Regions from separate parts of the Streptomyces sp. NPDC107521 genome, predicted to be linked through region 2. Evidence: predicted binding sites of a transcription regulator. Region 2 holds the regulator's gene; the other holds the start of a gene.
The links. The regulator HspR, encoded in region 2, represses chaperone genes until heat shock. The targets are predictions, from matches to a motif close to TTGAGNNNNNNNNNCTCAA.
Positions count from the first base shown of each region.

Region 1: a site for HspR is predicted at 1,891-1,909, ahead of lon (endopeptidase La). Genes of this name have one in related genera too.

Region 1 covers NZ_JBVKAT010000007.1:128,779-132,186, reverse strand. The annotation lists gene ACZ7LB_RS13370 (sensor histidine kinase) at 1-126, opposite strand, end outside; gene ACZ7LB_RS13365 (response regulator transcription factor) at 123-863, opposite strand; gene ACZ7LB_RS13360 (spermidine synthase family protein) at 977-1,669, opposite strand; gene lon (endopeptidase La) at 1,932-3,408, shown strand, end outside.
Region 2 covers NZ_JBVKAT010000002.1:288,743-292,150, reverse strand. The annotation lists gene dnaJ (molecular chaperone DnaJ) at 1-996, shown strand, start outside; gene ACZ7LB_RS04400 (heat shock protein transcriptional repressor HspR) at 1,001-1,456, shown strand; gene ACZ7LB_RS04395 (LuxR C-terminal-related transcriptional regulator) at 2,242-2,979, opposite strand; gene ACZ7LB_RS04390 (helix-turn-helix transcriptional regulator) at 3,295-3,408, shown strand, end outside.

The sequences.
Region 1 (3,408 bases), on a different contig from region 2:
CAGACCGGTGGTGATCAGGACCGAGGTGACGACCAGCGCGCCCAGCTTGGTCTTGATCGAGAACGGCCGGACACCGCCCCACGGTTCCCCGGGGCTCCTCCGTGCGGCCTGCCGCTCCCGGCTCATGGCGCCGGTGTCTCCAGCGCGTAGCCCACGCCGTGCACCGTGCGGATGCGCTCGGCGCCGATCTTGCGGCGCAGCGCCTTGATGTGGCTGTCGACGGTCCGGGTGCCGGAGGCGTCCGCCCAGTCCCACACCTCGGCCAGCAGCTGCTCGCGGGAGAGCACCGCGCGCGGGGTGTTGGCGAGGCAGACCAGCAGGTCGAACTCGGTGGGCGTGAGGTGGACGTCCTCGCCCCGCACCCGCACCCGGCGCTGGGCGTGGTCGATCTCCAGCTCGCCCAGGCGCAGGATGCCGCTCCGGGGGGTGGTCGCGGCCAGCGCCGCCCGCTCCACCCGGCGCAGCAGGACGTGCACCCGCGCGGCCAGTTCCCGCATCGAGAACGGCTTGGTCATGTAGTCGTCGGCGCCGACGCCGAGCCCGACCAGCATGTCCGTCTCGTCGTCGCGCGCCGTCAGCATCAGCACCGGCACCGGGCGCTGCGCCTGGACCCGGCGGCAGACCTCCAGGCCGTCGAAGCCGGGCAGCATGATGTCGAGGATCAGCAGGTCGGGCTGCCACGCCTCGGCCGTGTCGACGGCGGACGGTCCGTCACCCGCCGTTTGCACCAGGAACCCCTCGGCGCGCAGGCGGTTCGCGATGGCGTCCATGATCGTCTGATCGTCCTCGACCACCAGCACCCGGCGCTGTGCGCCCTGCGTGGCGCCCGCCGTGCCGCTGTGGGAGGTCTGTGTCTGGTCCATCGCCCGCCCCTGAGGTGTGCTTTCCGGAATCCGTGGGGTGATCCCATGACTGCGCCCGACGCCCGGAAGATCCGCGTCAGGGCAGCAGCGTACGGGGGATCGCCGCGGCTTTGCTATCCAGGCCCGACGCCGAGATGGACCACGTCGGGAACGCCCCGGGCAACCGGGATCTCTTCGGTACGCACCCGTTGGAACCCGGCATTGCGCAACGTCTCTTCAAAAATCGGAGAAGGTCGCGCGGACCAGACGGCGATCACTCCGCCGGGCCTCAACACCCTTGCGCAGCCCGCGAGTCCGGCCGGGGTGTAGAGCCCGTCGTTGCTCTCGGTGACGGTCCAGTCGGGGCCGTTGTCGATGTCGAGGCAGAGCGCGTCGTACGTGTCCGGCGTCTCGTTGACGTGGGTCACGAGATCGGCCCGGACGATCTCGGTGCGCGGGTCCGCCAGGGCCTCGGCGGACAGTTCGGACAACGGCCCGTCAAGGTGCCAGTCGATGACGGCCGGTTCGCGTTCGACGACGGCGACGCGGCCCCAGCGCGGGTCGGCGGCGGCGTGTGCGAGCGAGAAGCCGACGCCGAGCCCGCCGATCAGCAGATGCGGCGCCGGCCGTCCGTCGAGCGCCTCGGCCGCCGCGTCGACGAGCCGCCGCTCGGAGCGGCCGTCGGAGGTGTCCATGAGGAAGCAGCCGTTGGCGATGATCTGCAGCAGGTCGCCGTGGCGGCGCAGGACGACCTCGCCGTAGGGGCCCTCGCGGCGATCGAGGACCTGGGGGCGGCCGGGGGGATCGGGGGCGGTGATGGCGGGCATCGGTCCATCCTGGCAGGCCCGCCCGCGCGGCGGGGACGGTGGCCGGAAGTGGGGGCGCGAACCGGGGGCCGGGCGCCGCCGGGGGCGCGGTGGCGCTGCCCGGGGGCGGGTCCGGGGCCTCCCGTGCCGGCCGCCTGGGCGGCGCCCGGCCCGTTCCCCGCCCGCCGATCGCTCACAGCGAACGCGGCGCCGGGGCGGGAACAATGGGCCGCCCTCATGCATTGAGTCGACGTAACTCAACTTGACTGTCAAAGGGGAGATCATGGCTGCTGAGTCCGACGCCTTCACACCGCTCGCCCTGCCGGTGCTGCCGCTCGACGACGAGGTCGTGCTGCCCGGGATGGTCGTCCCCCTGGACCTGAACGACGCCGAGGTGCGGGCCGCGGTGGAGGCCGCCCAGGCCGCCGCGGGCGGCGGGTCCGGCAAGCCCCGGCTCCTCCTCGTCCCCCGCGTCGACGGCGCCTACGCCGCGACCGGCGTCCTCGGCACCGTCGAGCAGGTCGGCAGGCTGGCGGACGGCGACCCCGGCGCCCTGATCCGCGGCCGGGGCCGGGTGCGCATCGGCGCCGGCACCACCGGTCCCGGCGCCGCGCTCTGGGTCGAGGGCACCCGGGCCGACGAGTCCCTGCCCGAGCCGCTGCCCGGCCAGGTCGCCGAGCTGGTCACCGAGTACAAGGCCCTCGTCACCGCCTGGCTGCGCAAGCGGGGCGCCTGGCAGGTCGTCGACCGGGTCCAGGCCATCGAGGACGTCTCGGCGCTCGCGGACAACTCCGGCTACTCGCCCTTCCTCACCACCGAGCAGAAGCTCGCCCTGCTGGAGACCGCCGACCCGGTCGCCCGGCTGCGGCTCGCCACCCAGCAGCTCCGCGACCACCTCGCCGAGCAGGACGTCGCCGAGACCATCGCCAAGGACGTCCAGGAGGGCGTGGACAAGCAGCAGCGCGAGTTCCTGCTGCGCCGCCAGCTCGACGCGGTGCGCAAGGAACTGCGGGACCTCAACGGCGACGGGGAGGGCGAGGAGTCCGACGACCACCGGGCCCGCGTGGAGGCCGCCGACCTGCCGGCGCACGTCCGCGAGGCCGCCCTCAAGGAGGTCGCCAAGCTGGAGCGGTCCTCCGACCAGACGCCCGAGGGCTCCTGGATCCGCACCTGGCTGGACACCGTCCTGGAACTGCCCTGGAACGAGCGTACCGAGGACGCCTACGACATCCGCGGCGCCCGTGCCGTCCTGGACGCCGAGCACGCGGGCCTGGAGGACGTGAAGGAGCGGATCACCGAGTACCTGGCGGTGCGCAAGCGCCGCGGCGACCGGGGCCTGGGCGTCGTCGGCGGGCGCCGCGGCGGTGCCGTGCTCGCCCTGGTGGGCCCGCCCGGCGTCGGCAAGACCAGCCTCGGCGAGTCCGTCGCCCACGCCATGGGCCGGGCCTTCGTCCGGGTGGCCCTGGGCGGCGTCCGCGACGAGGCCGAGATCCGCGGCCACCGCCGCACCTACGTGGGCGCGCTGCCCGGCCGGATCGTGCGGGCCGTCAAGGAGGCGGGGTCCATGAACCCGGTCGTCCTGCTCGACGAGATCGACAAGGTCGGCTCCGACTTCCGGGGCGACCCGGCCGCCGCCCTGCTGGAGGTCCTGGACCCGGCGCAGAACCACACCTTCCGCGACCACTACCTGGAGGTCGAACTCGACCTGTCCGACGTGGTGTTCCTGGCCACCGCCAACGTCCTGGAGGCCATCCCGGAGG
Region 2 (3,408 bases):
CTCGGCGACCCCAAGAAGCGCAAGGAGTACGACGAGGCCCGCACCCTGTTCGGCAACGGCGGCTTCCGCCCCGGGCCGGGCGCGGGCGGCGGCAACTTCAACTTCGACCTGGGCGACCTCTTCGGGGGCGCCCAGGGCGGGGGCGGGGCCGGCGGCTTCGGCGGCGGGATCGGTGACGTCTTCGGGGGCCTGTTCAACCGGGGCGGTGCCGGGCCCGGCGCCCGCACCCAGCCGCGGCGCGGCCAGGACGTGGAGTCGGAGGTCACCCTCAGCTTCACCGAGGCCATCGAGGGGGCGACGGTGCCGCTGCGCATGTCGTCCCAGCAGCCCTGCAAGGCCTGTTCGGGCACCGGCGACAAGAACGGCACCCCCCGGGTGTGCCCGACCTGCGTCGGCACCGGGCAGGTCGCCCGCGGCTCGGGCGGCGGCTTCTCGCTGACCGACCCGTGTCCGGACTGCAAGGGCCGCGGCCTGATCGCGGAGAACCCCTGCGACATCTGCAAGGGCTCCGGGCGGGCCAAGTCCTCCCGGACGATGCAGGTCCGCATCCCCGCGGGGGTGTCGGACGGGCAGCGCATCCGGCTGCGCGGCAAGGGCGCGCCGGGGGAGCGGGGCGGTCCGGCGGGCGACCTGTACGTGGTCGTCCACGTCAAGGAGCACCCCGTCTTCGGCCGCCGGGACGACAACCTCACCGTCACCGTGCCCGTCACGTTCACCGAGGCGGCGCTCGGCGGCGAGGTGCGCGTGCCCACCCTGGGCGGGCCGCCGGTCACCCTGAAGCTGCCGGCGGGCACGCCCAACGGCCGGACGATGCGTGCCCGGGGCAAGGGCGCGGTCCGCAAGGACGGTTCGCGCGGCGATCTCCTCGTCACCGTCGAGGTGAGTGTTCCGACGGACCTGACGGGGAAGGCTCGTGACGCGCTGGAGGCGTATCGCGAGGCGAGCGCGGACGAGGATCCGCGCGCGGAGCTGTTCCAGGCCGCGAAGGGAGCATGAGGAGATGGACGGTCGTCGGCGTAATCCGTATGAACTGACCGAGGACACCCCGGTCTACGTCATCTCGGTGGCGGCCCAGCTCTCCGGCCTGCACCCGCAGACCCTGCGCCAGTACGACCGCCTCGGTCTGGTCTCCCCGGACCGGGCGGCCGGGCGCGGCCGGCGCTACTCGGCCCGCGACATCGAACTGCTCCGCCAGGTGCAGCAGTTGTCGCAGGACGAGGGGATCAACCTGGCCGGCATCAAGCGCATCATCGAACTGGAGAACCAGGTCGCCGCGTTGCAGGCGCGGGTGGCGGAGCTGGCGGACGCCGTGGAGGGCGCCGCGACCGCGATGCGGCAGCGCGAGGCGGCGGTGCACGCCTCCTACCGCCGGGACCTGGTGCCGTACCAGGAGGTCCAGCAGACCAGCGCGCTGGTCGTGTGGCGGCCCAGGAGGCAGACCCAGCAGCCGGACTGACGCCGCGCCGCCGGCGTGCTGCCGCGGCTTCGTGGGCCCGACGATCCGATCACGGACCGTCGGGCCCTTCGCGCGCGGGGGCCCGGCCGGCCCGAGGCCCACCGGACCGCGACGGCGCCTGCCGCGCATGGGGCGGGCGGCGTTCCGGACCGCCGGGTACGTCGCCCTCTTCGCCGACGCCGGTTCCGCCACCGTCCAGCGGCGGGCGTCGTTGGGGAGCCTCGGCGGCCGTCAGTACGACGTCGTCCACATCGAGCCGCTGACCCCCGACGCGCCCCTCCCGCCGGTCCCGTGGGGACCAGGCGGCCTTCGAGCGGGACGCGGGTGAGAGGGCGCGGGCCCTGGCCGTGCCCGGTCCGGCGGGAGCTGGGTGCGGGGTGCCCGCGGCGGGTCCGGCACGGGCGGTGGAGCTGGAGCGCTCGGCCGGGATACGCCTCTACGCCCGCAGGGGCGACGCGGCCGGGACGGTGCGCCCCGGTACATGACCGTGCCCCTGATGGCCGACTCCGCCGACCGGCTGGCCGCGCTGGCGGTGGGGGGCGCGGTCGGTGGCCGTGGCGGGACGGGTGTGGCGTCCCCGGAACGGCTGAGTCGGGCCCGCAGCCGCCCGGCGCGGTGCGGGCGGGGATCCCGCTCCGGCCGACGGCCCGCTCGCAGGACTGCGAAGGACACCGCGGGGGGCAGGGTACGAAATCGGTGAACACTTCGCCCCGGAGTGTTCACCGATTTCAGGTACCTGCCGGAGGACGGGCCTTCCTCCCTCCGGCCCGCGATGCCCGTGGCCCTCAGCCGCTCCTCCTCGGACCGATCACCCACGGTGCCCGCGACGACGGCCGGTGGTCCGGCGGGCACGGGGCGGGCGGCCGGGAGGGGACCTGGGCCTGCCAGACGACGCGGGACGCCTGGACCCGGTTGTCCACGCCCAGTTTGGCGTACACCCCGCGGATGTGGTCCTTGACCGTGTGGGGGCTGATCCCCAGGGTCCTGGCCACACCGGGGTTCGAGGCGCCCTCCGCCAGCAGCCGTACGATCTCGTGCTCGCGGGAGCTCAGCCGGTCGAGCAGGGTGCGCGCCGCCGCCACCGCGTCCGCCGTGTGACCGGGGTGGACGTACTGGTCGACCAGGAACCGCGCGGCGGCGGGGCCGAGCACGACGGTCCCGGCGGCGGCCGCCCGCACCGCCCACGGCAGGTGCCGCATGGCGTGGCGGCGCAGCAGGGTCCCCCGGGCCCCGTGGCGCAGCAGCATCCGCGTGGAGTGTTCGGACAGTCCGCCGGTGAGGACCACATGGGCCGGGGCCGGGAGGCCCGCGGGTTCCGGGGCCGCGGAGGCTCTGGACAACCGGAGGACGTCCAGGGCCTGTTCGGGGCGGCTGTGGCTGCTGACCAGCACGTCCGGGCGGTGCGTCCGCAGCAGGTGCGGGGTGGCCGCCGCCGTCTCGCCGACGACCCGTGCCCTGCCGTCCTCCTCCAGGGCGCGCCTGACCCCGGCCCGTTCCAGCGGTTCAGAGCCGAGAACGCTCACGCGTATCACGATGGTCGGTCCCTCCCGGTCACTCCGTCGACAGCTCGCGGCGGCGCCCCGGCATCGGTCCGGGCGGGTGCCCCGGGCGGGTGCGCGGGCGGGAACGGGCCCGGCGCCGCCGGTGGTCAGCATGCAGGGTCCGCCCACCGCCCCAACACCTTCAGCTTGTTGCAACGAGGAGAAGGGGAGGACGTACAAAGAAGCCCGTTTCGGCATATGTCCGTTGCCCGCCGGGGTGAAGCCGTGTTGCGGACCCCGTCCCGGCCGCGCATAGTTGCGCTGCGGAAGGAGCCGGAACCGGGGGTGGGATGGGCGATGGCCGAGCGCGGAACGGAGCAGCATCCCCACGGTGCCGACCGGCTGTGCCGGGCCGGGGACCATGTGTACTCCCGTGCCGTGCGGCGTGGGCGGGTCCCGCGGGCCGACGCG